4 regions of the Enterobacter cloacae complex sp. HYC074_NIDB genome follow, and region 2 is predicted to be linked to each of the others. Evidence: predicted binding sites of a transcription regulator. Region 2 holds the regulator's gene; each other region holds the start of a gene.
What was found. Region 2 encodes LexA, which represses DNA repair genes until DNA is damaged. Its sites were predicted from a motif close to TNCTGTATGTACATACAGNA; they were not measured.

Region 1 (7,510 bases), 590 kb from region 2:
CTTTCACAGTGGGCGGCTGGCGGCGGCGAAACGCTGGTCAATAATGCAACCGGACAGCCTGTCACCTGGTTTGATGCGTTTATCGGCAATATTCCAGGCTCCATCGGTGAAGTGTCTACCCTGATGATTTTGATCGGCGGGGCTATCATCCTCTTTGGCCGCGTGGCGTCCTGGCGCATTGTCGCTGGCGTCATGCTCGGGATGGTACTCACCGCCACGCTTTTCAACTTCATTGGTTCAGACACAAACCCGATGTTCTCCATGCCGTGGTACTGGCACCTTGTGCTGGGAGGCTTTGCGTTTGGCATGATGTTCATGGCCACCGATCCGGTCTCGGCTTCGTTTACCGACAGAGGTAAATGGTGTTACGGCGCGCTCATTGGGGTGATGTGTGTACTGATTCGCGTGGTCAACCCGGCTTATCCGGAAGGGATGATGTTGGCCATTCTGTTTGCCAATCTGTTTGCGCCGCTGTTCGACTACCTGGTCGTGCGCGCCAACATTAAGCGGAGGAAGGCGCGTGGCTGAGATCAAAAATAACGACAGCATCAGCAAAACGCTGCTGGTGGTGCTGGTACTGTGTCTGGTTTGTTCCATTGTCGTGGCCGGTTCTGCCGTAGGGTTGAAACCGCTACAGCAGGAGCAACGTGCGCTGGATAAACAGCGTAACATCCTGGCCGTTGCCGGGCTGATGCAGGAAGGCATGACGAAGGATGACGTCGCAGCGGTGTTTGCCGAACGTATTACCGCACGGCTGGTGGATTTAAAAACCGGGGAGTTAATGGATAAAGACCCGGCGAAATACAACCAGGCGCTGGCGCTAAAAGATCCGCAAATGAGCACCACGCTTGACGCCTCGCAGGATCCGGCAGGCATTAAGCGCCGCAGCAATGTCGCGGAGATTTACCTCGTCCGTGACGAGCAAAAACGCATTCAGAAAATCGTGTTGCCCATCTATGGCAACGGTTTATGGTCAATGATGTACGCCTTTGTGGCGCTGGATACCGACGGCCGTACGGTTAAAGGCATTACTTATTACGATCAGGGCGAAACGCCGGGGCTGGGGGGCGAAGTTGAGAACCCTAACTGGCGGGCACAGTTTGTTGGTAAAAAAGTGCTCGACGACAACGGCCAGCCTGCGCTGAAGGTGGTAAAAGGGGGCGCGCGTCCCGGCGATGAATTTGCCGTTGATGGCCTTTCCGGCGCCACGCTCACCTCAAACGGTGTGCAGCACAGCTTTGATTTCTGGATGGGTGAACTGGGCTTTGGTCCCTTCCTGAAGAATGTACGTGAAGGAGCGCTGAATAATGGCTGATACGGGTGAACTGAAAGAAGTTAAAAAGGTGCTGATTGGCCCGCTGTTAGCCAATAACCCGATAACGCTTCAGGTGCTGGGGGTGTGCTCGGCGCTGGCGGTCACCACCAAGCTGGAAACGGCGGTGGTCATGACGCTGGCGGTAACGCTGGTGACAGCGTTTTCCAGCATGTTTATCTCAATGATCCGCCACCACATACCCAACAGCGTAAGGATCATCGTGCAGATGGCGATCATCGCCTCGCTGGTGATCGTGGTCGATCAGCTCCTGCGCGCCTTCGCCTATGAAACCTCGAAGCAGCTTTCGGTGTTTGTCGGCCTGATTATCACCAACTGTATCGTGATGGGGCGTGCTGAAGCCTATGCGATGAAAATGCCGCCGCTGGCGAGCTTTATGGACGGTATCGGCAACGGCCTGGGTTACGGCGTAATCCTGTTGACGGTTGGTTTCCTGCGCGAACTTATTGGCAGCGGCAAGCTGTTTGGCATTCCGGTGTTGGATACGGTACAGAACGGCGGCTGGTATCTGCCGAACGGCCTGTTCCTGCTGGCCCCAAGCGCATTTTTCATTATCGGTTTGCTGATCTGGCTGATTCGTACGTTGAAGCCTGAACAGCAGGAAAAGGAGTAACCGACAATGGCTCATTACCTGAGTTTATTTGTGCGCGCGGTGTTTGTTGAAAACATGGCGCTCGCTTTCTTCCTGGGCATGTGTACGTTCCTTGCCGTTTCTAAAAAGGTATCGACGGCATTTGGTCTGGGCGTGGCAGTTACCGTTGTGCTGGGGCTTTCCGTTCCGATTAACAACCTGGTATTCAACTTCGTGCTGCGCGATGGCGCGCTGGTGGAGGGGGTTGATCTTAGCTTCCTGAACTTCATCACCTTTATCGGAGTGATTGCGGCGCTTGTTCAGGTCCTGGAGATGATCCTCGATAAATACTTCCCGTCGCTGTACAACGCGCTGGGGATCTTCCTGCCGCTGATCGCCGTGAACTGCGCCATTTTTGGCGGTGTTTCCTTTATGGTTCAGCGTGATTACAACTTCAGTGAATCGGTTGTGTATGGCTTCGGTTCCGGTATCGGCTGGATGCTGGCGATTGTTACCATGGCGGGGATCCGTGAAAAAATGAAATATGCCAACGTACCTGCGGGGCTTCGTGGCTTAGGGATCACCTTTATCACCACCGGCCTGATGGCGTTGGGCTTTATGTCCTTCTCCGGTGTGCAGCTATAAGGGCTAACAAATGGAAATTATTCTTGGCGTGGTGATGTTCACGCTGATAGTACTGGTGCTGTCAGGGCTGATCCTGGCGGCGCGTGCGAAGCTGGTCAATTCCGGGGATGTGATCATTGATATCAATGACGATCCGCAGAATCAGATCCGTACCCCGGCAGGGGATAAGCTGCTTAACACGCTCTCCGGCAACGGGATTTTTGTCTCGTCTGCCTGTGGCGGCGGTGGCTCCTGTGGCCAGTGCCGTGTGACGGTGAAAGAGGGCGGCGGTGATATTCTGCCAACGGAACTGTCGCATATTACGAAGCGTGAAGCGAAAGAGGGATGCCGTCTGGCGTGCCAGGTCGCTGTGCGCCAGAACATGAAGATTGAGCTGCCGGAGGAGATCTTCGGCGTGAAAAAATGGGAGTGCGAAGTTATCTCTAACGATAACAAAGCCACGTTCATTAAAGAGCTCAAGCTGCGTGTCCCTGAAGGGGAGAGCGTCCCGTTCCGTGCGGGTGGGTATATCCAGATTGAATGTCCGGCACACACCGTCGCGTATGCTGACTTCGACGTGCCCGAAGAGTACCGGGCCGACTGGGATAAATTTAACCTCTTCCGCTTTGTTTCCGAGGTAAAAGAGCCCGCGCTCCGCGCCTATTCCATGGCTAACTACCCGGAAGAGAAGGGCATTATTATGCTCAACGTGCGTATCGCCACGCCGCCACCGAATGTGCCTGATGCCCCCCCTGGCGTCATGTCATCCTATATCTGGTCCCTCAAGCCTGGCGACAAAGTGACGATTTCCGGCCCGTTCGGCGAATTCTTTGCCAAAGATACTGACGCGGAGATGGTCTTTATCGGCGGCGGAGCGGGTATGGCGCCGATGCGTTCGCATATCTTTGACCAGCTCAAACGACTTGGCAGCAAGCGCAAGATCAGCTTCTGGTACGGAGCGCGTTCACTGCGCGAAATGTTCTATGACGATGAGTTTGAACAACTGGCACGTGATAACCCTAACTTTACCTTCCATGTGGCGTTATCCGATCCGCAGCCGGAAGATAATTGGACAGGCTATACGGGCTTCATCCACAACGTGCTGTATGAAAATTACCTCAAACAGCACCCGGCACCGGAAGACTGCGAGTTCTATATGTGTGGTCCACCAATGATGAACGCGGCCGTGATTAAGATGCTAAAAGATCTTGGCGTGGAAGATGAGAACATCATGCTCGATGATTTCGGAGGCTGATTATGCTGACCTTTCTGGCGACCTTTGCGGTGTTTGTGCTGGTGATCTTCGGCATGTCCTTAGGCTGGATCATCAAGCGTAAAAGCATTCAGGGCAGTTGCGGAGGCATCTCTTCCATCGGAATGGAAAAAGTGTGCGATTGTCCGGAACCGTGCGATGCGCGGAAAAAGCGGATGGCTCGCGAGCAGCAACGCATTATTTAGTCTTCCTGGTCGGGTAAGGCAACGCCGCCACCCGACAATTCCCATGCACACTTCTCAACCCTCATTTGTTTACTGTATACTTATCCAGTAACGAGTGAGGGCTTACTATGCGCAAAATAATCCATGTCGATATGGACTGCTTTTTTGCCGCAGTGGAGATGCGTGACAACCCGGCGCTGCGGGATATTCCCATTGCCATTGGCGGCAGCCGGGTACAGCGCGGTGTCATCAGCACCGCCAACTATCCTGCTCGCAAATACGGCGTGCGCAGCGCCATGCCGACAGCGATGGCGCTGAAACTGTGCCCGCATCTCACTCTTTTGCCCGGACGTTTTGATGCCTATAAAGAAGCATCGAGCCACATTCGGGAGATCTTTTCCCGCTACACTTCACTTATCGAACCGTTATCGCTGGATGAAGCCTATCTTGATGTCACCCACAGCGTGCACTGCCACGGCTCCGCCACCCTGATGGCGCAGGAGATCCGCCAGACTATTTTTAACGAGCTGAACCTGACGGCATCGGCGGGTGTCGCGCCGGTCAAATTTCTCGCCAAAATCGCCTCCGATTTAAATAAGCCCAACGGCCAGTACGTTATCACTCCGGAAGAGGTTTCGGCGTTTTTAAAGACGCTGCCGCTCAGCAAAATCCCCGGAGTGGGCAAAGTCTCCGCCGCGAAGCTGGAAAGTATGGGGCTACGCACCTGCGAAGACGTTCAGCGCAGCGATCTGGCGCTGCTGCTTAAGCGTTTTGGCAAGTTTGGCCGCGTACTGTGGGAACGCAGTCAGGGCATTGATGACCGGGATGTGAACAACGAACGGCTGCGTAAATCGGTCGGCGTTGAACGCACGCTGAGCGAAGATATCCATGACTGGACCGAATGTGAAACCATTATTACGGAACAACTCTATCCTGAACTTGAACGACGCTTACTGAAGGTCAAACCGGATCTGCTTATTGCCCGGCAGGGCATCAAACTGAAATTTAACGATTTTCAGCAGACGACGCAGGAACACGTCTGGCCACGCCTCAACAAAGAGGATCTTATCGCGACGGCAAAAAAGGCATGGGAAGAACGGCGGGGCGGGCGAGGGGTGAGGCTGGTGGGGCTGCACGTCACCTTGCTGGATCCGCAGCTGGAGCGTCAGCTGGTGTTGGGGCTGTAGATTACGCTAATTGTAGGCCCGGTAAGCGTAGCGCCACCGGGCAACAGACGACGAATTACTTCGCAGGGATTGCTTTCAGCAGCTCAGTCAGCAGCGTCCAGTAGTGACCGACGCTTTCAATATGAACCTGTTCATCCGGGGAGTGTGGACCCGTGATGGTCGGCCCAATGGAGACCATGTCCATATCCGGATACGGTTTCTTGAACAGACCACACTCCAGACCCGCGTGAATAACCTGAATGTTCGGGGTGCTGTTGAACAGTCGCTGATAAGTTTCACGCACCAGTGCCATGACCGGAGAACTTGCATCCGGCTGCCAGCCCGGGTAGCTGCCTTTTGCAGACGTTTTCGCGCCCGCCAGGGTACCCAGAGATTCCAGCATGCTCACAACGTACTCTTTTCCGCTGTCGATCAGGGAACGGATCAGGCAGATGATCTCTGCGCTGTCGTCACCCATGGTCACCACGCCCACGTTCAGGGAGGTTTCCACCACGCCTTTCGCCACGTCAGAGTTGCGAATAACGCCGTTTGGCGTTGCGTTCAGCAGCTGGACAAACGTGTCACGAGACTGTGCGGTCAGCGCGGCTTTATCCGTCGTAACGGACTCCAGCACCACCGTCAGGTTTTTCTCTTTTGCAGACAGTTCGTTTTTCAGGATCTCCAGATACACGCTTGAGAGTTTTTTCAGTTCGTCCGCTTTCGACGCAGGCACTGCCAAGGTAGCGAAGGCTTCGCGAGGGATCGCGTTACGCAGAGTACCGCCGTTGAAGTCCACCAGACGCAGATCCAGTTCAGCGGCATGGCCCGCCAGGAAACGCGCCAGCAGTTTGTTGGCGTTGCCCAGGCCCAGGTGAATATCACCGCCGGAGTGACCGCCTTTCAGCCCTTTCAGCGTCAGCTTAAAGGTCTCGAATCCGGCAGGGATCGCTTCGCGGGACAGCGGCAGGGTAGAGATAAAATCGATCCCGCCCGCGCAGCCCATGTAGATCTCACCTTCTTCTTCGGAGTCGGTGTTGATCAGAATGTCCGCTTGCAGCCAGTTTGCCTGGAGACCGAACGCGCCATCCATGCCCGCTTCTTCAGTCATGGTCAGCAGCACTTCCAGCGGACCGTGTTCAACGCTGTCGTCAGCCAGCACGGCCAGCGCGGAAGCCATACCAATGCCGTTATCTGCGCCCAGGGTCGTGCCCCGCGCCTTCACCCACTCGCCGTCGATGTACGGCTGAATCGGGTCTTTTGTGAAGTCGTGAACGGTGTCGTTGTTTTTCTGCGGAACCATGTCCAGGTGCGCCTGCAATACCACTGGCTTACGGTTTTCCATACCTGCGGTGGCAGGTTTGCGGATAAGAATATTGCCAACCTGGTCGCGTTCAGCGTGCAGACCTTTTTCCTTTGCCCAGCCCATAATATGTTCGGCAAGCTGTTCTTCGTGATAGGAAGGGTGCGGAATGGAGCAGATTTTGGCAAAAATATCCCACAGCGGCTGTGGAGATAATTGAGACAGTTCAGACACGATAGGTCTCCTTGTCGTTGCGCTGCAAAACAATGTTGCAGGTCACAGGGTTAGCAGGTTAATCGTTACCACAAGTCAGGCTTGCGAGATGCAACTGAGAATACCACTTTCTCCCGTGGCTGGTAGCATTAAGCATGTAAAAACTCAGGCTCATGGCGCGTAACACTGGTTTTTAGTGCGTCAGATCTCTATAATCTCGCGCAACCTGGTTCACCCTCATTTTTTTTAAGCCGTATATAAACAGGCTGGGACACTTCACATGAGCGAAAAATACGTCGTCACCTGGGACATGTTGCAGATTCACGCACGCAAACTGGCTGCGCGTCTGATGCCTTCCGAACAGTGGAAAGGCATTATTGCCGTCAGCCGTGGCGGTCTGGTACCGGGGGCGCTGCTGGCACGTGAGCTGGGTATTCGTCATGTCGATACCGTCTGTATCTCCAGCTACGATCACGACAACCAGCGCGAACTGAAAGTGCTGAAACGCGCGGAAGGCGACGGTGAAGGCTTTATCGTTATCGACGATCTGGTGGATACCGGCGGTACTGCGGTGGCTATCCGCGAAATGTATCCAAAAGCGCACTTCGTCACTATCTTCGCGAAACCAGCGGGTCGCCCACTGGTTGATGATTACGTCATTGATATCCCGCAGGATACCTGGATTGAACAGCCATGGGATATGGGCGTGGTCTTCGTACCGCCTATCTCTGGCCGTTAATTTCAGTACGTAACTTTACACGCCCGGTTATGCCGGGCGTTGTTCTTTTTACCCTGCCACGCGTTACAATGGTCTTCATATGACGTATCCATGGAGGCAACGCAATGACGCAGGCGAATCTCACCGA
Region 2 (7,510 bases):
CGACAGCATCTGGTCCCGTCCGGCTATCCGTGTCTTCGCAACCTACGCGAAGTGGGATGAGAAATGGGGCTATGCAAACAACGACTCAGGTGCAGGTTACACCTCTGGCGTAGCGTATAGCGACACCTCCGCGAAAACCTTCAGCCGTGGCGACAACGATGAGTGGACCTTCGGCGCCCAGATGGAAATCTGGTGGTAATTCGTCGAGCCTGACGTAATGACCTGAAAAGAGGGGCGTAAGCCCCTCTCTCCTTAGGGTGCTGCGCGCTATTGCCTGGCCACCGCAGTGCTCACGCTATCAGAGGTAATAACAATGAAAATGAAGAAAAGTCTCGTCGCGCTGTGCCTCTCTGCGGGGCTGTTGGCCTGTGCGCCTGCGCTCACCTATGCAGATGTGAATTTTGTTCCTCAAAATACCAGTGCTGCGCCAGCTATTCCGGCTGCGGCTCTTCAGCAACTGGTGTGGACGCCAGTTGATCAGTCGAAAACTCAAACCACGCAGCTTGCCGCTGGCGGTCAGTCGCTGAACGTGCCGGGTATCAGCGGTCCGGTTGCGGCTTTCAGCGTGCCGGCGAATATCGGCGAGCTGACCCTGACGTTAACCAGTGAAGTCAATAAACAGACCAGCGTCTTCGCGCCTAACGTGCTGATCCTCGATCAGAGCATGACGCCATCCGCATTCTTCCCAAGCGACTATTTCAGCTATCAGGAGCCTGGCGTCATGAGTGCCGATCGGCTGGAAGGCGTTATGCGCCTGACGCCAGCCCTGGGTCAGCAGAAGATTTATGTCCTGGTGTTCACGACGGAAAAAGATCTGCAACAGACAACGAAGCTGGTTGATCCGGCGAAAGCCTACGCAAAAGGCACCGGTAACGCTGTCCCGGATATCCCGGATCCGCATGCTCGCCATACTACCGACGGCCTGATCAAGCTGAAAGTCTCCACCAACAGCGCCTCCAGCGTACTCGTAGGCCCGCTGTTTGGCTCATCTGGCCCGGGGCCGGTAACGGTGGGTAATACTGCCGCGCCTGTGTATGCCGCGCCAGCCGCAACACCGGCCGCGGCTCCGGCCCCGGCGAAAAAAGCCGAGCCGGTGCTTAACGATACTGAAACGTACTTTAACAACGCCATCAAGCAGGCAGTTAAAAACGGCGATGTCGATAAAGCGCTGAAACTGCTTGATGAAGCCGAGCGTTTAGGTTCAACCACTGCCCGTTCCACCTTTATCAGCAGTGTAAAAGGCAAGGGGTAACCGTCTCCCCACAGTGCTGATTTTGTTAGTCGTTTGGTGCGCCTTCGCGGGCGCACTTTTTTTGGCTAAGTTGCACCATTGTTGCGATAGTGATCGTTAAATTCTGTTTGTCCGTCCTCATTTTGCCAATCTGCGATACAATGCTTTTACGTTATGTATCGGAGAGTCTGGCATGTCACACCCCGCGCTCACGCAGCTGCGTGCGCTACGCTATTTCGACCACATCCCTGCGCTTGACCCGGAACAGCTGGACTGGCTGCTGCTGGAAGATTCCATGACAAAACGTTTTGAGCAACAGGGTAAAACGGTCACGGTGACGATGATTCAGGAAGGGTTTGTCTCGCCTGCGGAGATTGCCAGCGAGCTGCCGCTGCTGCCGCAGGAAGAACGCTACTGGCTGCGTGAAATTTTACTCTGTGCGGATGGCGAGCCGTGGCTTGCCGGGCGGACGGTGGTTCCTGAGTCTACACTTTCCGGGCCGGAGCTGGCATTGCAACGCCTCGGCAAAACGCCCCTGGGGCGCTATCTGTTCACCTCGTCTGAACTGACCCGTGATTTTATTGAAATTGGTTGCGATGCCGATTTGTGGGGGCGCCGTTCCCGCCTTCGTTTGAGTGGCAAGCCGTTAATACTGACGGAACTCTTTTTGCCTGCATCGCCGTTGTACTAAGAGGGAGAGAAAATGGAGTGGAGTCTGACGCAGAATAAGCTGCTGGCCTATCACCGCCTGATGCGTACTGATAAACCCATTGGCGCGCTGCTGCTACTGTGGCCGACCTTATGGGCGCTGTGGGTTGCCACGCCGGGCGTGCCGCCGCTGTGGATCCTGGCGGTGTTTGTGGCGGGTGTCTGGCTGATGCGCGCTGCGGGTTGTGTGGTCAACGACTATGCTGACCGGAAATTTGATGGACATGTTAAGCGCACCGCGAATCGTCCTCTGCCGAGCGGTCAGGTGACCGGGAAAGAGGCGCGCATTCTGTTTGTGGTGCTGATGCTTCTCTCTTTCATGCTGGTGTTAACCCTTAACACCATGACCATTCTACTGTCCGTTGCGGCTCTGGCGCTGGCCTGGGTTTACCCGTTCATGAAGCGATACACCCATCTGCCGCAGGTGGTATTGGGTGCGGCATTTGGCTGGTCGATTCCCATGGCGTTTGCCGCGGTCAGCGAGTCCGTTCCGCTCAGCTGCTGGCTGATGTTCCTGGCGAATATTCTCTGGGCCGTTGCGTACGATACCCAATACGCGATGGTCGATCGCGATGACGATCTCAAGATTGGCATCAAATCGACGGCGATCCTGTTTGGTCGTCACGACAAGCTGATCATCGGCATATTACAGGTGGCGGTGCTGGCGCTGATGGTGGCGATTGGTCGCCTGAACGGGCTGAACTGGGAGTTTTACTGGTCCGTACTGGTGGCGGGGCTGCTGTTTGCGTATCAGCAGAAGCTGATCGCGAAGCGCGAGCGTGAAGCCTGCTTTAAAGCGTTTCTGAATAATAACTACGTCGGGCTGGTGCTGTTTCTGGGCCTGGCGATGAGTTACTGGTCATAAAAAAGCCGGGTGGCGGCTTCGCCTTACCCGGCCTACGATTTAGCGGAACATGTAGGCCGGGTAAGCGTTAGCGTCACCCGGCTTTAGCATCATTCGCCCTGCGTCGAACTCTCAATCGTTAAACGCACATCCGCGGTAATCAGCTCTGCCAGCATCTGGTAAACCTTCATCGTCTCTTCCGGCTCGGCATCGCCCGTATCGCTAATGTACCCTTCGTCGCGCAGCGTCAGCACCAGGGAGCTGAATACCGCTTTGTCGAAGAATTCCGGGGCGTTAATGCCATGCAGAACGGAGAGGCGCTGGGCCAGCGTCCGGCTCTCTTTTTCCAGCGTACCGCGGTTGATGGACGGATTTGCACTCAGCAACCAGAAGGTAATGGCGTAGCGCTGCAACGTCTCACGCGCACCGGAAGCCAGGAGCTGCAAGGTACGTGAACGTGACGGATTGATATGCAGTTCATCATCACTGATGGTAATCAGCCCCTGACGATGCATCTCTGCCGTCATTTTATCGAGCTCTGCCGCCAGTTCATCCTTACTCCAGCGCAGGAACAGCTCCGCTTTCAGCATCGGGTAGATGGCCTGAATATGGCGCAGCAGCTCCTGACGTGAAATACGGCGGTGCTGGGTAATAATGGCCGCCATCAGCGACGGCAGCATCAGCATGTGCGTGATGTTATTACGGTAGTAGGTCATCAGCACGGCCTGCTCGCGCGGCAGAATGATGATGTCACCAATCGTATCTTTCTCGACTTCGAACTTGTTCATCTGCAACGCGTGATCGATCAGCTCGCTGGCGGTGGCAGACGGCACGGTCGAATCCACGGAATACGGCACGTTGCGCATGATATCCAGGTAGCAGTCAATCTGCTCGGTCAGCTGTTCGCGGGTCAGTGAACGCTGGCGAGAGGCCAGAAGCGCAGTACAACACAGGTTCATGGCGTTTGCCGCACCAGCATTGTTGATGCGTACCATCAGCTCGGATGCAATGCCGTTGACCGTTGGCGTCAGCCAGGCCGGACGTACCGCTTCGATAGGATCGATAGACTCGCGCCACTCCGGAACATGATGGTTCAGATATGTCATCAGCGGCAGGGGCTCGCCAAAGTTCACGTATCCCTGGCCGAGGTTGCGCAATTTACTCAGCCCACGCAGCATCTGCGGCAGACTCTCTTTCTCTTTAGTCGCACCGCGCAGCTCTTTCGCGTAGGTGCCCACTTCCATCACGTGTTCATAACCGATGTAAATCGGCACCAGCGTGATAGGACGGGTACCGCCACGCAGCATGGCCTGAATGGTCATCGACAGCGTGCCGGTCTTTGGATCGAGCAGACGACCGGTACGCGAGCGACCGCCTTCAACAAAGTACTCCACAGAATAACCGCGGCTGAACAGCTCGCCCAGATACTCCCTGAAGACGGTGGAGTAAAGCTTGTTACCTTTAAAGGTACGACGAATGAAGAACGCACCCAGACGGCGGAAAATCGGGCCTGCTGGCCAGAAGTTCAGGTTGATACCGGCAGCAATATGCGGTGGCACCAACCCCTGGTGATAGAGCACGTAAGAGAGCAACAAGTAGTCCATGTGGCTGCGGTGGCAGGGCACATAGACAATCTCGTGGCCGTCGTGCGCTAACTGACGCACGCGTTCGGCGTTGTGGACGTTAATCCCCTGATAGAGGCGGTTCCACGTGAAGCCGAGGATACGGTCAGAGAGGCGAATCATCTCGTAGGAGAAGTTCGCGGCGATCTCTTCCATCAGCGCGATTGCGTTTTGCTGCGCTTTCTCGTGCGAAATTTTCTTGCTGCGCGCTTCATCTTCTACGGCACGGGCAATCGCTTTGGAAGCCAGCAGCTTGTTGAACAGATCCTGACGTGCCGGGAGACGTGGTCCAACGGCCGCCAGACGCTGACGTGCAAAGTGCATACGCGCAACGCGCGCCAGCTTTTGCGCAATGATTTTGTCAGTGCCGTGTTCATCCGCCATGCGGCGCAGTGAAACGGAAGGTGAGAAGCGGACAAAACTGTCGCGTCCCAGCCAGGAGACGGCGAAAAACTTCTGAATGCCGTTGAGCATACGCAGCGGCGGGTTCTCTTCCCCTTTTTCGCGCCCCGGACGACGGCCAAACATCACCGACACCGGCACCATCTGCACGTCCAGATCGGGGTTGCTGCGGTGCAGATCGAGGTAATCATGGAACAGCTTAATGGACTCTTCTTTCGGCGTGTAATAGGTGAACACGCGCGGCCCGCCATGGATGAACACGTAGCGTGGCAGCAGCGTACCGTCGACTTCCAGCGGTTCAAGTGGGTCAGGTAAATCGTGCGCCAGACATTGAGCGCGAAGCGTCAGCAGGTCTGCCTTCGAGTTATAAGGCAAAACGTACATAATAGGGCGCGACGTATCGAGCCCTAATTCCAGCGCAGGTTCTGCTGGGATAGACTTACTTTTTACCAGGACGCTTAATGGTAAATTAAGTAATTTGTAGTAAATTCGTGGCCAGCCGGACATAAACGATGTAAAGCCTCTGGTTAATAATGCAATTGCGGCGCAAGGATAACAGAAAGCGCGCAAAATTTCTGTTGTTACCCGTCATACTTCAGGTTGCAGCAAAACGCGCTGCGGCTTTAGTTACAGACGCTATTTATCATAAAAGGTTCTTTTAATGGCCAATAATACCACTGGGTTAACTCGAATCATTAAAGCTGCCGGTTATTCATGGAAAGGTTTCCGCGCTGCATGGGTTAATGAAGCCGCTTTCCGCCAGGAGGCGGTTGCTGCAATCGTTGCCGTTGTCATCGCCTGCTTCCTTGATGTTGATGCTATCACCCGCGTACTGCTCATCGGATCTGTCTTTCTGGTGATGATAGTGGAAATTCTTAATAGCGCTATTGAGGCCGTTGTTGACCGAATCGGGTCGGAATTCCATGAATTGTCTGGCCGGGCGAAAGACATGGGTTCCGCTGCCGTACTGCTGGCGATTATCACTGCGGCGATCACCTGGGTCACGCTGCTTTGGTCGCATTTCCGATGAGCCTCGAGGAATAATTAAGTCCCTGGTTTTTTGTGCAGTTTTTGGTTCCAAAATCGCCTTTGACTGTATATACTCACAGCATAACTGTATATACACCCAGGGGGCGGTATGAAAGCGTTAACGACCAGGCAGCAAGAGGTGTTTGATCTCATTCGGGATCATATCGGCCAGACGGGTATGCCACCCACGCGTGCAGAAATTGCGCAGCGTCTGGGCTTCCGTTCTCCTAATGCTGCCGAAGAGCACCTTAAAGCGCTGGCGCGTAAGGGCGTGATTGAGATTGTTTCCGGCGCCTCACGCGGTATTCGTCTGCTGGTGGAAGAAGAGAGCGGTATTCCGCTGGTGGGTCGCGTAGCGGCAGGTGAACCTCTGCTGGCGCAGCAGCACATCGAAGGGCACTATCAGGTTGATCCAGGCATGTTCAAGCCGAGCGCCGATTTCCTGCTGCGCGTTAGCGGAATGTCCATGAAAGATATCGGTATTCTGGATGGCGATCTGCTGGCGGTACACAAAACGCAGGACGTGCGTAACGGGCAAGTCGTGGTGGCGCGCATTGATGATGAAGTGACGGTTAAGCGCCTGAAGAAACAAGGCAATACCGTGCAGCTTCTGCCTGAAAACAATGAATTCTCCCCGATTGTGGTGGATCTCCGCGAGCAGAGCTTCTCTATTGAAGGACTGGCGGTCGGCGTTATCCGCAACGGTGAATGGCTGTAATCTCTTCCTGACAGGCTGTAGTTCCTCTACAGCCTGGCCTGTTTTCTGATTCCGGTAATTTCCATGGCATTGCTAACTTCTGCCGATAAGGCGTTGTGGCGTCTTGCGCTACCGATGATTTTTTCCAATATTACCGTTCCTCTGCTTGGGCTGGTGGATACGGCGGTTATCGGGCATCTCGATTCGCCGATTTATCTCGGCGGCGTCGCGATCGGCGCAACGGCGACCAGCTTTCTCTTTATGCTGCTGCTTTTTCTGCGCATGAGTACGACGGGCCTGACGGCCCAGGCGTATGGTGCAAAAGATCCCCTGCGTCTGGCGCGTGCGCTGGTTCAGCCGCTCATTCTGGCATTCGGTGCCGGCGCGTTAATCGTTCTGTTGCGTACGCCGCTGATTGATCTTGCGCTCCATATTGTAGGCGGCAGCGATGCCGTACTGGAACAGGCCCGGCGGTTCCTCGAAATTCGCTGGCTCAGCGCGCCCGCTTCACTGGCAAACCTGGTCCTGCTGGGCTGGCTGCTGGGCGTGCAGTACGCCCGCGCGCCGGTGATCCTGCTGGTGGTGGGCAACCTGCTTAACATTATGCTCGATCTGTGGCTGGTGATGGGGCTGCACATGAACGTCCGGGGCGCGGCGCTGGCCACGGCGATTGCCGAGTACGGTACGCTGCTAATTGGTTTGGGAATGGTCTGGCGCGTACTGGCGATGCGCGGTATCACCCTGGATCTGCTGAAATCGGCCTGGCGCGGCAACATTCGTAAGCTGCTGGCGCTTAATCGCGACATCATGCTCCGTTCGCTCCTGCTGCAACTCTGCTTTGGCGCCTTAACCGTTTTTGGTGCGCGTCTTGGGCCTGAAATCGTCGCAGTCAACGCAGTGCTCATGACGTTACTGACCTTTACCGCTTACGCGCTGGATGGTTTTGCTTACGCCGTCGAGGCGCATTCAGGGCAGGC
Region 3 (7,510 bases), on a different replicon from region 2:
GAGCGTCCATTAAAGTTGACCTGTTTCCCACAGAGGATGGAAAACTCTTCTTGTGCTGAGCGTAAGAGCTATCTGCCGGAACGGTTCCTCTTCGCTTCCTCGCCAGTTCGCTCGCTACGCTCGGTTACATGGCTGCGGCGAGCGCTGATACATAAGGCTCAGCATTGCACTGGTCGTAACTAAAATCAGAATCCTTCTGAATGACTCTCCTGTCTTGCAAGTTGAATACCTTTCTCAAAGCCCTTTTGTATGAGTTGCTGTTGATGGTCAAAAGTGCGTCTGCGTGTTGCTGCAGTGTGATTTAGTAGCACGCCCGTCGAGCTTCATCCCCCTTCTGTTGAGAGCGAAATCAAAACAATATGATTTTTTTCTTGCAACATGACACTTTTTGTTCAAAATGACAAAAAACGTCATGAGGTGATAAATGGACAATATTGAGCAGTTACGGAAAGTCGCTACACGTGCAGGTAAGCTTCTGACATCTTTGAGCGAAAGTATCCGACAGCAAAAAGAGGAATTGAAGCTTACCGAGTTCTATCAGGAATACAGCAAAGCCGCTCTGTATAAGCTGCCTAAGCTCAGTAAAGGCAGTGTTGAGTATGCTGTGTCCGAAATGGAAGCCGGTGGCTACATTTTTAAAAAGAAACCTTCTGGTAATACGATGAAATACGCGATGACGATTCAGAATGTCATCGATCTGTATAACCATCGTAAAGTACCGAAGTACAGGGATCGCTTCGATAAAGCCTTTACGATTTTTGTATGTAATCTTAAAGGTGGTGGTTCCAAGACAGTTTCTACCGCTTCATTATCACATGCTTTTCGAGCTCATCCTCAGCTTCTGTTCGAAGACCTGCGTATTCTGGCCATCGATTTCGATCCGCAGGCATCTCTGACAATGTTCCTGAGCCATGAGAATTCAGTGGGCTTGGTTGAAAATACGGCTGCTCAGGCCATGCTCCAGAACGTGTCTCGTGAAGAATTACTTTCCGATTTTATAGTACCGTCTATTATCCCTGGTGTTGATGTAATCCCCGCTTCCATTGACGATGCATTCCTTGCTGAAGGCTGGAAGGGATTGTGTGAAGAACATCTGCCAGGGAAAAATATTCATGCGGTGCTTAAAGAGAACATTATCGACAAGCTCCAGCATGACTACGACTTTATTTTCCTTGATAGTGGTCCTCACCTTGATGCGTTCCTGAAAAACTGCATTGGGGCGGCAGACCTGATGTTGACCCCTCTTCCACCGGCGACGGTTGATTTTCATTCTTCCCTGAAGTTTGTGGCCAGCCTCCCTGCCCTCATAGATTCCATCGAAATGGATGGGCACACCTGCAATCTCATCGGTAATGTCGGCTTCATGTCCAAGATCCTGAACAAGTCTGATCACAAAATTTGCCATAGTCAGGCCAAAGAGGTTTTCGGTGCCGATATGCTAGACATGGTTCTGCCAAGACTGGATGGTTTCGAACGTTGTGGGGAGACTTTTGACACAGTTATTTCAGCAAATCCAGCAACCTATGATGGAAGTACAGAGGCACTAAAAAGCGCAAAATCAGCAGCGGAAGACTTTGCGAAGGCAGTCTTTGATCGCATCGAGTTCATTCGTACTAACGGAGGTATGTGATGTCGAATGAGAAAAGAAAAACCATCGGCAGACAGTTAAATACTCAGGCGTCAATGCTCGAAATGGCTGACACCGGTAGAAGTCAGGTATTTACCTTAAAAACCGGCAGGAAGGTAACGTTCAGGTTTGTTCGGGTGCCTGCATCTGAAGTTGAAAGTAAGACCTTCGTAAACCAGGAAAACAATGGAAGAGATCAACTTGCACTGACCAGGGAGTCTCTGAAATCCATTATCCAGACGATTAAGTTTCAGCAGTTCTTTCCCTGTATTGGTATTAAGCAAAGTGAAAGGATTGAGATACTGGATGGTTCAAGACGGCGAGCCTCAGCAATTTTTGTCCGTACAGGCCTTGATGTAATGGTTACCGAAGAACATTTATCAGCTGATGAAGCTCGCCAACTGGCTAAAGATATCCAGACAGCTAAAGAACATAATCTTCGGGAGATTGGTCTGAGATTGATCGCTCTTAAAGAGTCCGGATTTAATCAAAAGGAAATTGCTGAACTGGAGGGATTATCTCAGGCTAAAGTTACCAGGGCGCTGCAGGCGGCGGCCGTACCGCAAGACTTAATTTCTCTGTTCCCGGTTCAGTCGGAGCTATCGTTTAGTGATTATAAACTTCTTTTAGAAGTTAATGAAAAACTCGGTGAAAAGGGATTAACGCCTGAAGAACTCATTCAGTCTGTATCAGCTCAGCTCGATGCAATTTTGAGTGATGGCGAGCGACCAGAAGACGAACAGAAAGCCAGTATTCTGAAGCTGATTTCTCAGGCATCTCAGGCATTGATAGATCCATCTCCCAAGGAAAAGTCAGTGGTTTCCCCACTCTGGTCTTTTGAAGAAAAGGACAAGTTCGCGCGTAAGCGTGTGAAAGGGCGCACGCTGACTTATGAGTTTAGCCGTATGTCAAAAGTGATTCAGGATGAACTGGACAAGGCTATCAACGAAGTCCTTGACAGAAATTTGAGTCAATAATTTCGCCATGGCGATTTCACATCTAACTTATTGTAATTAGGCAGTTTAGGTTGAGAATTTCACGGTGAAATCGCCATAGTTTCACGCCAGTTTCGCTGCAGGAATATCTGACCATCGTGTCGTATAAGCAGGAGAAAGCATCTCCCGTTTCATCTGCCATTCCGGGGCCATACCCCGCCCCGCAAACCATACTTTACCCAGCCCTGAGTTGTTGATCCCGTCCAGAACCCTCATCAGCTCAGCACTGTGAGGGCGTGGCGGGCGTTCGTCGAACAGTTGCAGCTGCGAAACTCCGGAGCCGGTGAAGTCATTCAGCATAACTCCGGCTTTGGCATACCGGTGCCCATCCCTCCAGATACGCTCCAGAGCCGTTGTAGCGGCTGCAATGATGTCCCTGGTGTCCTGAGTGGGTGTAAGAAGTTTTTCCGTAGCCACGTTGCCGTAGTAAGGCTCTTTAATGGCGAACGGAGACGTTTTGATGAAAACGGAAATATGCCGGCAATACTGGTGCTCTTTACGCAGTTTTTCAGAGGCCCGCTCTGCGTGCTGACAGATAGCCTGACGGAGTGACTCGTACTCCGTGATCTTCACGCCAAAACTGCGGCTGCAGACAATTTGCTGTTTCGTCGGAGGGGCTTCCTCAAGCGAAAGGCAGCTTTCCCCGTTCAGTTCCCGTACCGTTCGCTCAAGGACGACAGAAAAATTTTTGCGGATGAAGGCCGGGTTCGTCAGAGCCAGATCGAGCGCGGTTTTTATGCCCAGCACATTTAGCTTGCGTGCAATACGGTTACCCACCCCCCAGATTTCTTCAACCGGCTGCAGTGAAAGCAGTTTCCGCGTCCTTTGCGGATTTCCCCTGGTCAGAGCGAGTACGCCATGAAACTGTTTCCACTCTTTTGAGGCCCACTGGGCTGATTTTGCGAGGGTTTTCGTTGGTCCGGCGCCCACGCCAATGGTCAGGCGGGTACAGTCATACACCTGCTGACGCAGCTGCCGGGCGAAGTCCTCAAGCCCCATACAGTGCTCCACGCCGGTCAGGTCGAGGAACATCTCATCAATTGAATACTGTTCCACCCTGGGGGCCAGTTCCTCCAGGCAGTTCATCACGCGCGCCGATATCGAGGCGTAAAGTTCATAATTACTTGAAAACGCATATATTTTTTCCGGGTATCTTTCGTTTTTTATCTGAAACCACGGAGTTCCCATTTTGATCCAGGGCTTCGCCTCGGCACTGCGAGCGATTACATTCCCGTCGTTGTTGCTCAGGACGACTATCGGCTTTCCTTTCAAATCCGGGCGGAAAACACGTTCACAGCTGGCATAGAAGCTGTTCACATCGGCCAGGGCAAACATCAGTACATCTCCCTCGGGCGGTGGATGATATGCGTGACGACGCCAAAGATATCCAGCTCGTCGGGATCAGGATAAATCGGCGACCAGGAGGCATTCATGGGCTGCAGCGTCAGTCGCGGCGTCAGCAGAAGCCGTTTCACCGTAAACTCCCCCTGCATGCTGGCGACAACGATATCGCCGTGCCGCGGCTTTTCAGCACTGTCCACAACCAGCAGATCGCCATTGTACAGACTGCCGTCGGCCATGCTGTCTCCGCTGGCACGCAGGTAGTACGTCGCGCTCGGATGCCGTATGCAGTAATCATGGAGATCCAGATCGGACTCGACATAGTCAGCAGCAGGGCTGGGAAAACCGCAGCTGGCCAGATCGGCAAACAATGGATGGGCCTGTGGCGGGAGTTCTTTCCCGGTGCTGAAAAGTTGTAGTTTCATCTTTCCTCCTGACACTCTAATTTTACTGGTTATACATACAGTGTGCGCCGGGAGACCGGTAGAGATCAAGGGGTGAAAGTCCCCGACCATTGAAGGACCAGCAATCCACAAGGTCCCCGAGTCATGCGTTGCATACCGCGAGGTATGGGGCGAAGCGTTGACAGGGGTGTTGACAGGCCAGCCATTGAGCCACGAAATGTATATTAAATTACCGGGTGCCGACGTTGTACTGTTAACGGAAGGCAACATCATAGGGTGCGATACTGCGAGTGCCACATGGACCCGGCGGGGTCTGAGACCCTGGCATGTCAATACGATCTCTACGCGGGAACCGGGAGATCTCCCCTCTGACCATCTGCCAGTGTCGGAGATGGCCCGCACCGGGAAGACGAGGAGTCATAGCCGGTGATGTACGGAGAGGAGAAGTCGGACTCGCTCATAGTAGCGGCGAAGCAGGCGAACAACCCGAAAGGAGCGGAGTCAGTGGAGCGAAGGAGCGGGGCCAAGGGGAACGTGGAACAGCCACACATGCGCCGGACACAGAGCCGGGAAAGCATGTCACAGAGGCTGTCACGCGTGCGGGAAGCTGCGAAGCAGCGGAAGAAAGAACGGTTTACAGCATTGTTCCACCTGCTGACAGTCGAAGCACTGGAAGCCGCATTCCTCTCCCTGAGCAGGAAAGCGGCCGCCGGAGTGGATGGCATCAGGTGGATGGACTACGCCGGAAACATGAAGAACAACATAACAGATCTGCACCGGAGGCTACATCAGGGCAGCTACAGGGCGCAGCCCGGCAGGCGTCACTACATCCCAAAAGCGGATGGAAAACAACGCCCGCTCGGCATCGCCTCGCTGGAGGACAAGATCGTCCAGTATGCGCTGGTGAAAATCCTGAACGCAGTCTATGAAAACGACTTTATGGGGTTCTCATACGGGTTCAGACCCGGGCGAAGCCAGCACGATGCACTGGACGCACTGGCCACAGGGCTGGTACGCACTAACGTAAACTGGGTACTGGATGCCGACATCAGACAGTTCTTTGACAGGGTGAGCCACGAATGGCTGATCAGGTTCACAGAGCATCGGATCGGCGACCGGAGGGTAATCAGGCTCATACGTAAGTGGCTCACTGCCGGGACGTCGGAGGAGGGTCAATGGCGAGCAACGGAGGAAGGCACCCCACAGGGTGCGGTCATCTCACCGCTGCTGGCAAACATATACCTCCACTACGTCTTCGATCTGTGGGCGCATCAGTGGCGACGTCGCTATGCCACAGGCAATGTGGTAATGGTCAGATACGCCGATGACATCGTCATCGGGTTCGACAAACGATACGATGCCCGGCGCTTCCGTATAGCCATGCAGCGCAGACTGAGGGAGTTCGGACTCACGGTTCACCCGGAGAAAACCCGTCTGATGGAGTTCGGCCGCTTCGCTGCCGAAAACCGTGCCATCAGGGGAAAAGGCAAACCAGAAACGTTCAACTTCCTCGGGTTCACGCACATCAGCGGGAAAGATCGCAACGGCAGGTTCATGCTGATACGAAAGACCCGCCGGGATCGGATGACGGCAACTCTGAAAGCCATCAAAGACGGTCTGCGAAGGCGCTGGCATTACTCAATCCCCGAACAGGGAAAATGGCTCAGGAGAGTGGTTCAGGGATACCTGAACTATCACTCGGTACCGGGCAACTTCCCCACCATGCAGAAGTTCAGGACACACGTAACAAACCTCTGGCGCCGGGCGCTCAGGCGCAGGAGCCAGAAGGATGATACGACCTGGACGAAAGCAAACAAACTGGCAGCCGCATGGCTACCAAGGGTTCGGGTTCTTCATCCATGGCCTGTGGAGCGGTTCACCGCCAGACACCCGAGGCAGGAGCCCGGTGCGTAAATCGCGCACGCCGGGATCTGTGCGGGGGGTATCCGGTAACGGGTATCCCTACCGCGACATATTTAACAGCGTGACGATAATCCAGATCGCCTGCCGGGTAATGGTGCCAACTTACTGATTTAGTGTACGATGGTGTCTTTGAGGTGCTCCAGTGGCTTCCATCTCCATCAGTTGTCCCTCCTGCTCAGCTACTGAAGGCGTGGTGCGTAACGGCAAAAGCACTGCCGGACATCAGCGCTATCTCTGCTCTCACTGCCGTAAAACATGGCAACTACAGTTCACTTACACCGCCTCTCAGCCCGGTACGCACCAGAAAATCATTGATATGGCCATGAATGGCGTTGGATGCCGGGCAACCGCCCGCATTATGGGCGTTGGCCTCAACACGATTTTACGTCACTTAAAAAACTCAGACCGCAGTCGGTAACCTCACGCATACAACCGGGCAGTGACGTCATTGTTTGCGCGGAAATGGACGAACAGTGGGGTTATGTCGGCGCTAAATCACGCCAGCGCTGGTTGTTTTACGCGTATGACAGGATACGGAGGACGGTTGTGGCGCACGTTGTCCACGCTGGAGCGTCTTCTGGGCCTGCTGTCGGCCTTTGAGGTCGTGGTATGGATGACGGATGGCTGGCCGCTTTATGAATCCCGCCTGAAGGGAGAACTGCACGTTATCAGCAAGCGATATACGCAGCGAATTGAGCGGCATAACCAGAATCTGAGGCAGCATCTGGCAAGGCTGGGCAGGAAGTCACTGTCGTTCTCAAAATCGGTGGCGCTGCATGACAAAGTCATCGGGCATTATCTGAACATAAAACACTATCAGTAAGTTGGAGTCATTACCAACCAGTTCACCACCTACTCGCTCCGCGATTGTGGCAGTCTTCGAAATCCCCGGACGATCCGCCTTTATGAAAGTCTTGCTCAATTCAAATCTTCAGGCTTATGGGTTACTACTCATGCTTGGTTAAATGACCGTTTCGTCTTACCGGAATCCCAGCAGAAGAACTTGGCAGAGTTGAAACGATCTTTCCTTGATCCTGCACTCAAGCAGATAAATGAGAAAACACCTTTACTTGCTAAGTATAGTATTGATGATTCAGGAAAATTTCTGTTCTCAATAATTGATAAGCAAAATCCCGTCTGACATAAATCAGCACACATGAGCCTGTCATTTGACAAATTTTTGTCATGAAGATGGGCGGATTTCCACACAGCACCGGCGC
Region 4 (7,510 bases), 1.8 Mb from region 2:
GTCAAACGCGCGGATGATCGTTATCGATCCGCGTTATACCGACACTGCCGCAGGGCGTGAAGACGAGTGGATCCCGATTCGTCCGGGTACCGATGCCGCACTGGTGGCAGGTATTGCGTGGGTGCTGATTAATGAAAACCTCGTCGATCAACCTTTCCTCGATAAATACTGCGTGGGTTATGACGAAAAAACCCTGCCGGAAGGCGCACCGGCTAATGGTCATTACAAAGCCTATATTCTCGGCCAGGGTGATGACAAAACCGCGAAAACTCCGGATTGGGCGTCTCGCATAACGGGCATCCCTGCCGAACGCATCATTAAGCTGGCCCGTGAAATCGGTTCGGCGAAACCGGCCTACATTTGCCAGGGCTGGGGCCCGCAGCGTCAGGCAAACGGGGAGCAAACGTCCCGCGCCATCGCCATGCTGCCGATCCTGACCGGCAACGTCGGCATTAACGGCGGTAACAGCGGCGCACGCGAATCGACCTACACCATCACCATCGAACGCATGCCGCTGCCGGAAAATCCGGTGAAAACGCAAATCTCCTGCTTCAGCTGGACGGATGCCATCGTGCGTGGACCGGAGATGACCGCCCTGCGCGACGGCGTACGCGGCAAAGATAAGCTCGATGTGCCGATCAAGTTCATCTGGAACTACGCGGGTAATACCATCATCAACCAGCACTCCGATATCAACAAAACTCACGACATTTTGCAGGATGAGAGCAAGTGCGAAACGATCGTCGTCATTGATAACTTCATGACCTCGTCTGCGAAGTATGCCGATATTGTTCTGCCGGATCTGATGACCGTCGAGCAGGAAGATATCATCCCCAACGATTACGCCGGCAACATGGGATACCTGATTTTCCTCCAGCCGGTTACCGCCCCGAAGTTCGAGCGCAAGCCCATTTACTGGATCATGAGCGAAGTGGCGAAACGCCTCGGACCGGATATCCATCAGAAATTCACCGAAGGCCGTACGCAGGAGCAGTGGCTGCGCTACCTGTACGCCAAAATGGTCGCCAAAGATCCGCTGCTGCCGTCCTACGACGCGCTGAAAAAAATGGGTATTTATAAGCGCAAAGATCCAAATGGACATTTTGTGGCCTATAAAAAATTCCGTGACGATCCGGATGCCAATCCGCTGAAAACCCCGTCGGGCAAAATCGAGATCTACTCCAGCAAGCTGGCGGATATTGCGGCAACCTGGGAACTGCAAAAAGACGAAACCATCACCCCGCTGCCGGTCTATACCTCAACCTTTGAAGGCTGGGACGCGCCCGAGCGCAGCAAATTCCCGCTGCAATTGTTCGGTTTCCACTTTAAAGCCCGTACCCACTCCAGTTACGGCAACGTAGATGTGCTCCAGGCCGCCTGTCGCCAGGAGGTGTGGCTTAACCCTGTGGATGCAGAGCAACGAGGTATCAAAAATGGGGATATGGTGCGCGTCTTCAACGACCGCGGCGAAGTGCGCATTGCTGCGAAAGTCACCCCGCGCATCATGCCCGGCGTAAGCGCGATGGGCCAGGGCGCCTGGCATGACGCCAACATGAACGGCGATCGTGTCGATCACGGCTCCTGCATCAATACCCTGACCACGCACCGCCCGTCACCGCTGGCGAAAGGCAACCCGCAGCACACGAACCTGGTGCAGATCGAGAAGGCATAAGGATTAACCGATGACAACCCAGTATGGATTTTTTATTGATTCCAGCCGCTGCACCGGGTGCAAAACCTGCGAGCTGGCCTGCAAGGATTACAAAGATCTGACCCCGGACGTTAGCTTCCGTCGTATTTATGAATACGCGGGCGGCGACTGGCAGGAGGATAACGGCGTCTGGCATCAGAATGTCTTCGCCTATTACCTGTCGATTGCCTGCAACCACTGCGAAGATCCGGCCTGCACCAAGGTCTGCCCGAGCGGGGCAATGCACAAGCGCGACGACGGTTTTGTGTTGGTGGACGAGGATGTCTGCATCGGCTGTCGCTACTGCCACATGGCCTGCCCGTACGGCGCGCCGCAGTACAATGCCGCCAAAGGCCACATGACCAAGTGCGACGGCTGCCACAGCCGGGTGGTGGACGGCAAAAAGCCCATCTGCGTCGAATCCTGCCCGCTGCGCGCGCTGGACTTTGGCCCGATTGAGGAGCTGCGCAAAAAACACGGCCAGCTTGCTGCCGTCGCGCCGCTGCCGTCTGCGCACTTCACAAAGCCGAGTATTGTGATTAAACCTAACGCCAACAGCCGTCCGACGGGGGACACCACCGGCTACCTGGCAAACCCGAAGGAGGTGTGAGATGGGAAGTGGATGGCATGAATGGCCGCTGGTGATCTTCACCGTTTTCGGGCAGTGCGTGGCCGGCGCGTTAATCGTGATGGGCTTCGTCTGGCTTAAGGAAAATGATGACAAGGCCAGAATGCGCATCGTGCGCAGCCTGTTTTTTCTCTGGCTGGTAATGGGTATTGGGTTTATGGCTTCGGTGCTGCATCTTGGCTCCCCGCTGCGTGCCTTCAACTCGCTTAACCGCGTGGGCGCGTCAGCGCTGAGTAATGAGATCGCGGCGGGTTCGATCTTCTTTGCCGTGGGCGGTTTCTGGTGGCTGGTGTCGGTTATCGGTAAAATGCCCCCAGCTTTGGGCAAAATCTGGCTGGTTGTCAGCCAGATCCTGGGCATCGTTTTTGTCTGGGCGATGACCCGTGTCTATCAGATTGAGACTGTCCCGACCTGGTATACGGGTTACACCACGCTGAGCTTCTTCCTGACGATGGTTCTGGCTGGTCCTCTGCTGGCCGCGCTGCTGCTGCGCGTCGCAAACGTGACATTCAAAGGTACTCTTGCCGCGTCAGTCAGCGTACTGGCACTTATCGTCTGCGTGGCGGTCGTCGTGTTGCAAAGCAATACGCTGGGGACGATACAGAGTTCCATCCAGCAGGCCAGCGCCCTGCTGCCAGATTATGGCTCGCTTCAGGTGTGGCGCATCGCGTTGCTGGCGGCGGGTTTAGGCTGCTGGATCTGCCCGCTTATTCGTCGTCAGGAGCCAAAAACGCTCGGCCTGTTTGCAGGTGTCGTTCTGGTGGTGCTGGGTGAACTGATTGGCCGTGGGCTATTTTATGGTCTGCATATGACCGCAGGGTTAGCAATTGCAGGTTAACACAGGTGCGCGGGGCTACCCGCGCGCAAGTAAGGAAAGTTGTAATGAATGATGTCTCACACCGCGAATCGTTCGCGTTCAGCGCCCGGGTACTGGGCGCGCTGTTTTATTTCGCCCCAGACAGCGAGCAGACCGCGCCGCTGGTGAGTGCCCTGACCGCAGGTGACTGGGTTCAGGACTGGCCGCTGGCGGAGGAAAACCTGCTGCCTGTCGCCAGTATGTTTAAGACCCCATCGGATGAAGCGTTGAAAGACGCCTGGCAGCGTCTGTTTATTGGCCCGTATGCCCTGCCCGCCCCCCCGTGGGGCTCGGTCTGGCTTGATCGCGAGTCAGTGCTGTTTGGCGATTCGACCCTCGCGTTGCGTCAGTGGATGCGTGAAAACCATATCGCCTTTGAGATGCAGCAGAATGAGCCTGAAGATCATTTCGGAACGTTGCTGATGCTGGCGGCATGGCTTGCCGAGAACGGTCGCGAAACAGAACGCGACCAGCTTCTTGCCTGGCATCTGCTGCCATGGAGCACGCGTTTCCTTAGCGTATTCGTTGAAAACGCGGCCCATCCGTTCTACACCGCGCTGGGTAAACTTGCCCAGCTGACGCTGGCGGAATGGCAGTCCACTTTGCTGATCCCGATTGCCGAAAAAACGCTGTACCGATAACAGCACCTGGCTTGTCCACCCGTTGTGCAGGCCAGGCTCGCACATTTTTGCTGCAACACAACGTCACAACTGCTATACTGTATATAATTACAGTATACGGGGGTGCACAATGGCTGTTGAAACAAAATTTGTTGTCGTAAGAAAAGGTGAAGAAAAAATGACATTTGCCAGTAAGAAAGAGGCTGACGCTCACGACAAACTGCTCGATATGGCAGAAGTGTTTACCGACTGGCTGTTGCAAAGCGGAATGCAGATGGATGAAACGCAGGCGGAGAACCTAGGTCTTTATCTCGCCGAGCAGAAAGAGTCCGTGCAGCATATCCTGCGTACCAGCAAGCTTCCCGAGCTCAATGCTGCAACGGATAAAACAGCATCAGATGCGGATAGCAGCAAAAAAATCCGGGCCGTCAAAGCCGCCTGATCGTCAGAACGACTCATCACCTGTCATGCCGCCGCGGGCCGGAAACGGCTCGCGGCTTCATCATGCATTATTTCGATCTTCTCGAAAACAATGCGATTGAACATTTTAATCTGTTCTGGCGTAAAATTTGGTTACAGCATTTCCTCTCGTCAGACGTATGTTAAAAACACGTGAATCACACGTTCGGCGCCTCTGAATGGTGTGGTAAATTATCACATAACTCTTGCAACTCGTTGATCATCCTGGCTACATGGAAGCCATCACAAACAGAATGATGGACCTGAACGGCGAAAGGCAACAAGACTTTTTCATCCTGGTTATAGTATTTTCCAAACGTGAACATGGGCGCAAAAAAATTCCGCATGTTAGCGACGTTGACGTTAAAACTGCTAAAACTGACCCACGGAATATCAGATATGAAAAATATATTCTCCCGGGACTCTTCTTTGGGCCAGTAGGCAAGATTATCACCATAGCGAGAAACGTCTTCTGCATAAACGTTCTGAAAGTGATGAATATTCCCGTCGAAGTGACTCCATAATGATGAAAACGTCTCCGTCTCTTTATGGAAAAGGGTATAGCTGGGATGCACCTCATTCCATATTACAAGCTCATTATCCTTCATGGCCATACGGAATTCCGGATGCCGGTTTACGACGTGAGATATAAGGGAAATAATCGCAGGATAAAATTTCCAGCCAACCTCTTTGATATGCTTTAGCAGCACGGTAATGTCCAGCTGAACCGTTTGGTTAAATGTAGATTGAGCAAAGCCCTGAAATACTTCAAAGTGTTCCTTTCTTGCCCAACGTGATAAGTCAACTACCGTATATTCTGGCGTTATTTTTGTCATTTCAGAGCCTTAGTTGAGCTGCGCTATATAAAATAGTAGCGTATCACAAACGCAGGGGCTGTATAGACCGTAGCGAAGAGGCACCCTAAATTTTCAGCGTATCAATCACCGCTCTCAGCGCCGGGGATACGTTGCGGTGTGGATAATAGAGGTACAGTCCGTCCATCCGCAGGCTGTAGCGCTGTAAGACGCGTATAAGCGTGCCACGCTCCAGATCGTCAGCCACCAGCTCAACCGGGACATAGGCCAGCCCGAGTCCCAGCCGGGCCGCTTCGGCCTCCATGTAGCTGTCGGAAAAGGCCCATTGCCCCTCCGGGCGGTGAGTCACTCGCTTCCCATCCTGCACAAGCTCCCATTGATAGTGGTTACCGTCGGCGAACTGGTAGGCAATGCAGGGATGAGCATCCAGATCGGCGGGCGTCTGCGGAAAACCATAGCGCCGAAAATGCGCCGGAGCGGCAACCACAGCCATCTCCATATCGGGCGTGATGCGCACGGCAATCATCCGGCCCCAGCCGGACGCCAGCGTCGAATGAAAATATTCACCAAACTGTCCGCCGTGCTGCTATGCGCATCATTAAGTTGAGTTAAAACAATGAATTAGTAAGAAACACGAAATCCTGACGCCCGCGTTTCGATGGTGACAACCTGAGATAAGACCTTCGCCGAGAGCGATAAAGTCGACCACCGCAAGGTGACGTTCGAGAACCGATACGGGATCACCCTGGCTGGAGATCTGTACCTTCCCAGGAACAGCGGCGACCAGATGCTGGCTTCTCTTCTCGTCGTTGTGAATTACATCTATGTCTACACTGAATCAAATCCCATCCCGCTCCAGCGAGCATGCATACTGGGCCGGTATTTATGCCCGCCAGTCTGCTCGCGTCATCAGCAATAAAGCATTATATTAACAAGGTTATTTTATTTAATTACAAAACCTCGCACTCCTCCCGTTGAAATAATAATTAAGCAATATCCTGGTCAGCCAGCGACATCGCTTTGTTAGCTTGAGCGTTCAGGCAAAGCTCAAACCGGAGGTATTCTTTGCTGATTAAATTAAAGAAAGAACGAACGCATCAGGAGGATCGTCGTCTTGCCCTCTGGCTGGCGACCTCCGCGGGACTGCTGAATGCCATTGCGCTGGGCGCATTCGGCTTTTTTCCCTCGCATATGACGGGCAATACCTCGCAGCTATCCAGCGAAGTTTCCTCCACCGATCTCAGCGATATTCTTTTCTTCGGCGCCATTATTCTTTCGTTTGTCTCAGGTGCCATCGCTGCGCGGATTATTGTTATCTGGGGGATTATCCATAACATCAGGCTGGTATTCAGCCAGGTTCTGTTTGTTGAAGGGCTATTACTGGCAGGGGTATCCCTGTACGAAATGTATTTTCACTCCTTTGCCACGAATCAGGAGATTATTATTTTCCTGTGCGGGTTGATGGGAATTCATAATTCCACCTCCACTCAGCTATCCGGTGGACGGGTAAGATCCACACACATCACCGGCACGCTGACCGATGCGGGCATTTCGCTGGCCTCCGTTATGGTCGCCATGATGCGCCGGGATTATTCCAAAGATACGGCCGCGCAAAAGAGTCAGCTCAAAACCCATTTAACTACCCTTTTCTCCTTTATCAGCGGAGGTATCGCGGGGCTGATCCTGTTCAGAGAGTTTGGATTCCACGCGATGCTGGCGCTGGGCCTGATGCTGGTAGTCGTCGCCGCCTTCTCTATCGTCCGCATCTCGTGGCGGGTACGAAAAGTGCGCGCCGCGCTTAGTCGACAGGTTTAATCAGCACGCCTTACGTGACATTGTCACGTAAGGCGTGCTTCTTTAAGACTATTCTGCCTGCCCACTGACAGCCCTTATGCCATAAGGCTTCACCCAGGTTGTCACTAATTTCATAGGGTTACTGTTTTACCCCCTTCGCTGGAACCCTTCCGTTTCGCTTGCTATAGGTGAAGTACCCCTGCCGAAACATGGCATAACAACAGGCAACCGGTGGTTGCTATAACGCATGCGCACAGGGAGACACACCGCAATGCACCCATTACTTAAACGTTCGCTGCTTTTTGTCGGCGCGATTATCGTGGTTCTCGCTCTCCTCACCTGGGGAATTGGACTGGAGACGATTAAGGCGCGCCAGGTTGACCTGATCTACCTCGGGCAACAGCACCTGATTCTGGTCTTTTCATCAATGTTCTTTGCCCTGCTGGTGGGCATTCCAAGCGGTATTTTGCTGAGCCGTCCAGCCGCGCGTGGTATCGCCGAATATGTGATGCAAATCTTTAACGTGGGTAACACCCTGCCGCCGCTGGCCGTTCTGGCGCTGGCGATGGTGGTGATTGGCATCGGTGATAAACCGGCCATTATCGCCCTCTTTCTGGCCTCTCTGCTGCCGATTGTGCGTAACACCTA

Region 1: the regulator LexA is predicted to act here: its motif matches at 4,057-4,076, upstream of dinB (DNA polymerase IV).
Region 3: the regulator LexA is predicted to act here: its motif matches at 4,412-4,431, upstream of umuD (translesion error-prone DNA polymerase V autoproteolytic subunit).
Region 4: the regulator LexA is predicted to act here: its motif matches at 3,891-3,910, upstream of O1724_RS10945 (YebG family protein).

What each region holds. Positions count from the first base shown of each region.
Region 1 is NZ_CP114214.1:973,739-981,248, forward strand. Features, by position in the region: gene O1724_RS04655 (NADH:ubiquinone reductase (Na(+)-transporting) subunit B) at 1-528, shown strand, start outside; gene O1724_RS04660 (Na(+)-translocating NADH-quinone reductase subunit C) at 521-1,315, shown strand; gene O1724_RS04665 (NADH:ubiquinone reductase (Na(+)-transporting) subunit D) at 1,308-1,946, shown strand; gene nqrE (NADH:ubiquinone reductase (Na(+)-transporting) subunit E) at 1,953-2,549, shown strand; gene nqrF (NADH:ubiquinone reductase (Na(+)-transporting) subunit F) at 2,560-3,783, shown strand; gene nqrM ((Na+)-NQR maturation NqrM) at 3,786-3,986, shown strand; gene dinB (DNA polymerase IV) at 4,094-5,152, shown strand; gene pepD (cytosol nonspecific dipeptidase) at 5,208-6,665, opposite strand; gene gpt (xanthine phosphoribosyltransferase) at 6,925-7,383, shown strand; gene frsA (esterase FrsA) at 7,488-7,510, shown strand, end outside.
Region 2 is NZ_CP114214.1:388,407-395,916, forward strand. Features, by position in the region: gene O1724_RS01885 (maltoporin) at 1-199, shown strand, start outside; gene malM (maltose operon protein MalM) at 314-1,252, shown strand; gene ubiC (chorismate lyase) at 1,425-1,922, shown strand; gene ubiA (4-hydroxybenzoate octaprenyltransferase) at 1,935-2,804, shown strand; gene plsB (glycerol-3-phosphate 1-O-acyltransferase PlsB) at 2,894-5,314, opposite strand; gene O1724_RS01910 (diacylglycerol kinase) at 5,469-5,837, shown strand; gene lexA (transcriptional repressor LexA) at 5,946-6,554, shown strand; gene dinF (MATE family efflux transporter DinF) at 6,618-7,510, shown strand, end outside.
Region 3 is NZ_CP114215.1:40,811-48,320, reverse strand. Features, by position in the region: gene O1724_RS23420 (hypothetical protein) at 1-10, opposite strand, end outside; gene O1724_RS23415 (AAA family ATPase) at 425-1,630, shown strand; gene O1724_RS23410 (ParB family protein) at 1,630-2,604, shown strand; gene O1724_RS23405 (Y-family DNA polymerase) at 2,686-3,957, opposite strand; gene umuD (translesion error-prone DNA polymerase V autoproteolytic subunit) at 3,957-4,388, opposite strand; gene ltrA (group II intron reverse transcriptase/maturase) at 4,794-6,281, shown strand; partial or broken gene O1724_RS23390 (IS1 family transposase) at 6,433-7,113, shown strand; partial or broken gene O1724_RS23385 (replication initiation protein) at 7,123-7,431, shown strand.
Region 4 is NZ_CP114214.1:2,203,393-2,210,902, reverse strand. Features, by position in the region: partial or broken gene ynfE (selenate/tellurate reductase subunit YnfE) at 1-1,672, shown strand, start outside; gene O1724_RS10960 (DMSO/selenate family reductase complex B subunit) at 1,683-2,300, shown strand; gene O1724_RS10955 (dimethyl sulfoxide reductase anchor subunit family protein) at 2,302-3,156, shown strand; gene dmsD (Tat proofreading chaperone DmsD) at 3,201-3,815, shown strand; gene O1724_RS10945 (YebG family protein) at 3,925-4,236, shown strand; gene catA (type A chloramphenicol O-acetyltransferase) at 4,412-5,089, opposite strand; partial or broken gene O1724_RS10935 (LysR substrate-binding domain-containing protein) at 5,175-5,622, opposite strand; partial or broken gene O1724_RS10930 (alpha/beta hydrolase) at 5,685-5,876, shown strand; gene O1724_RS10925 (YoaK family protein) at 6,134-6,883, shown strand; gene osmY (osmoprotectant ABC transporter permease OsmY) at 7,134-7,510, shown strand, end outside.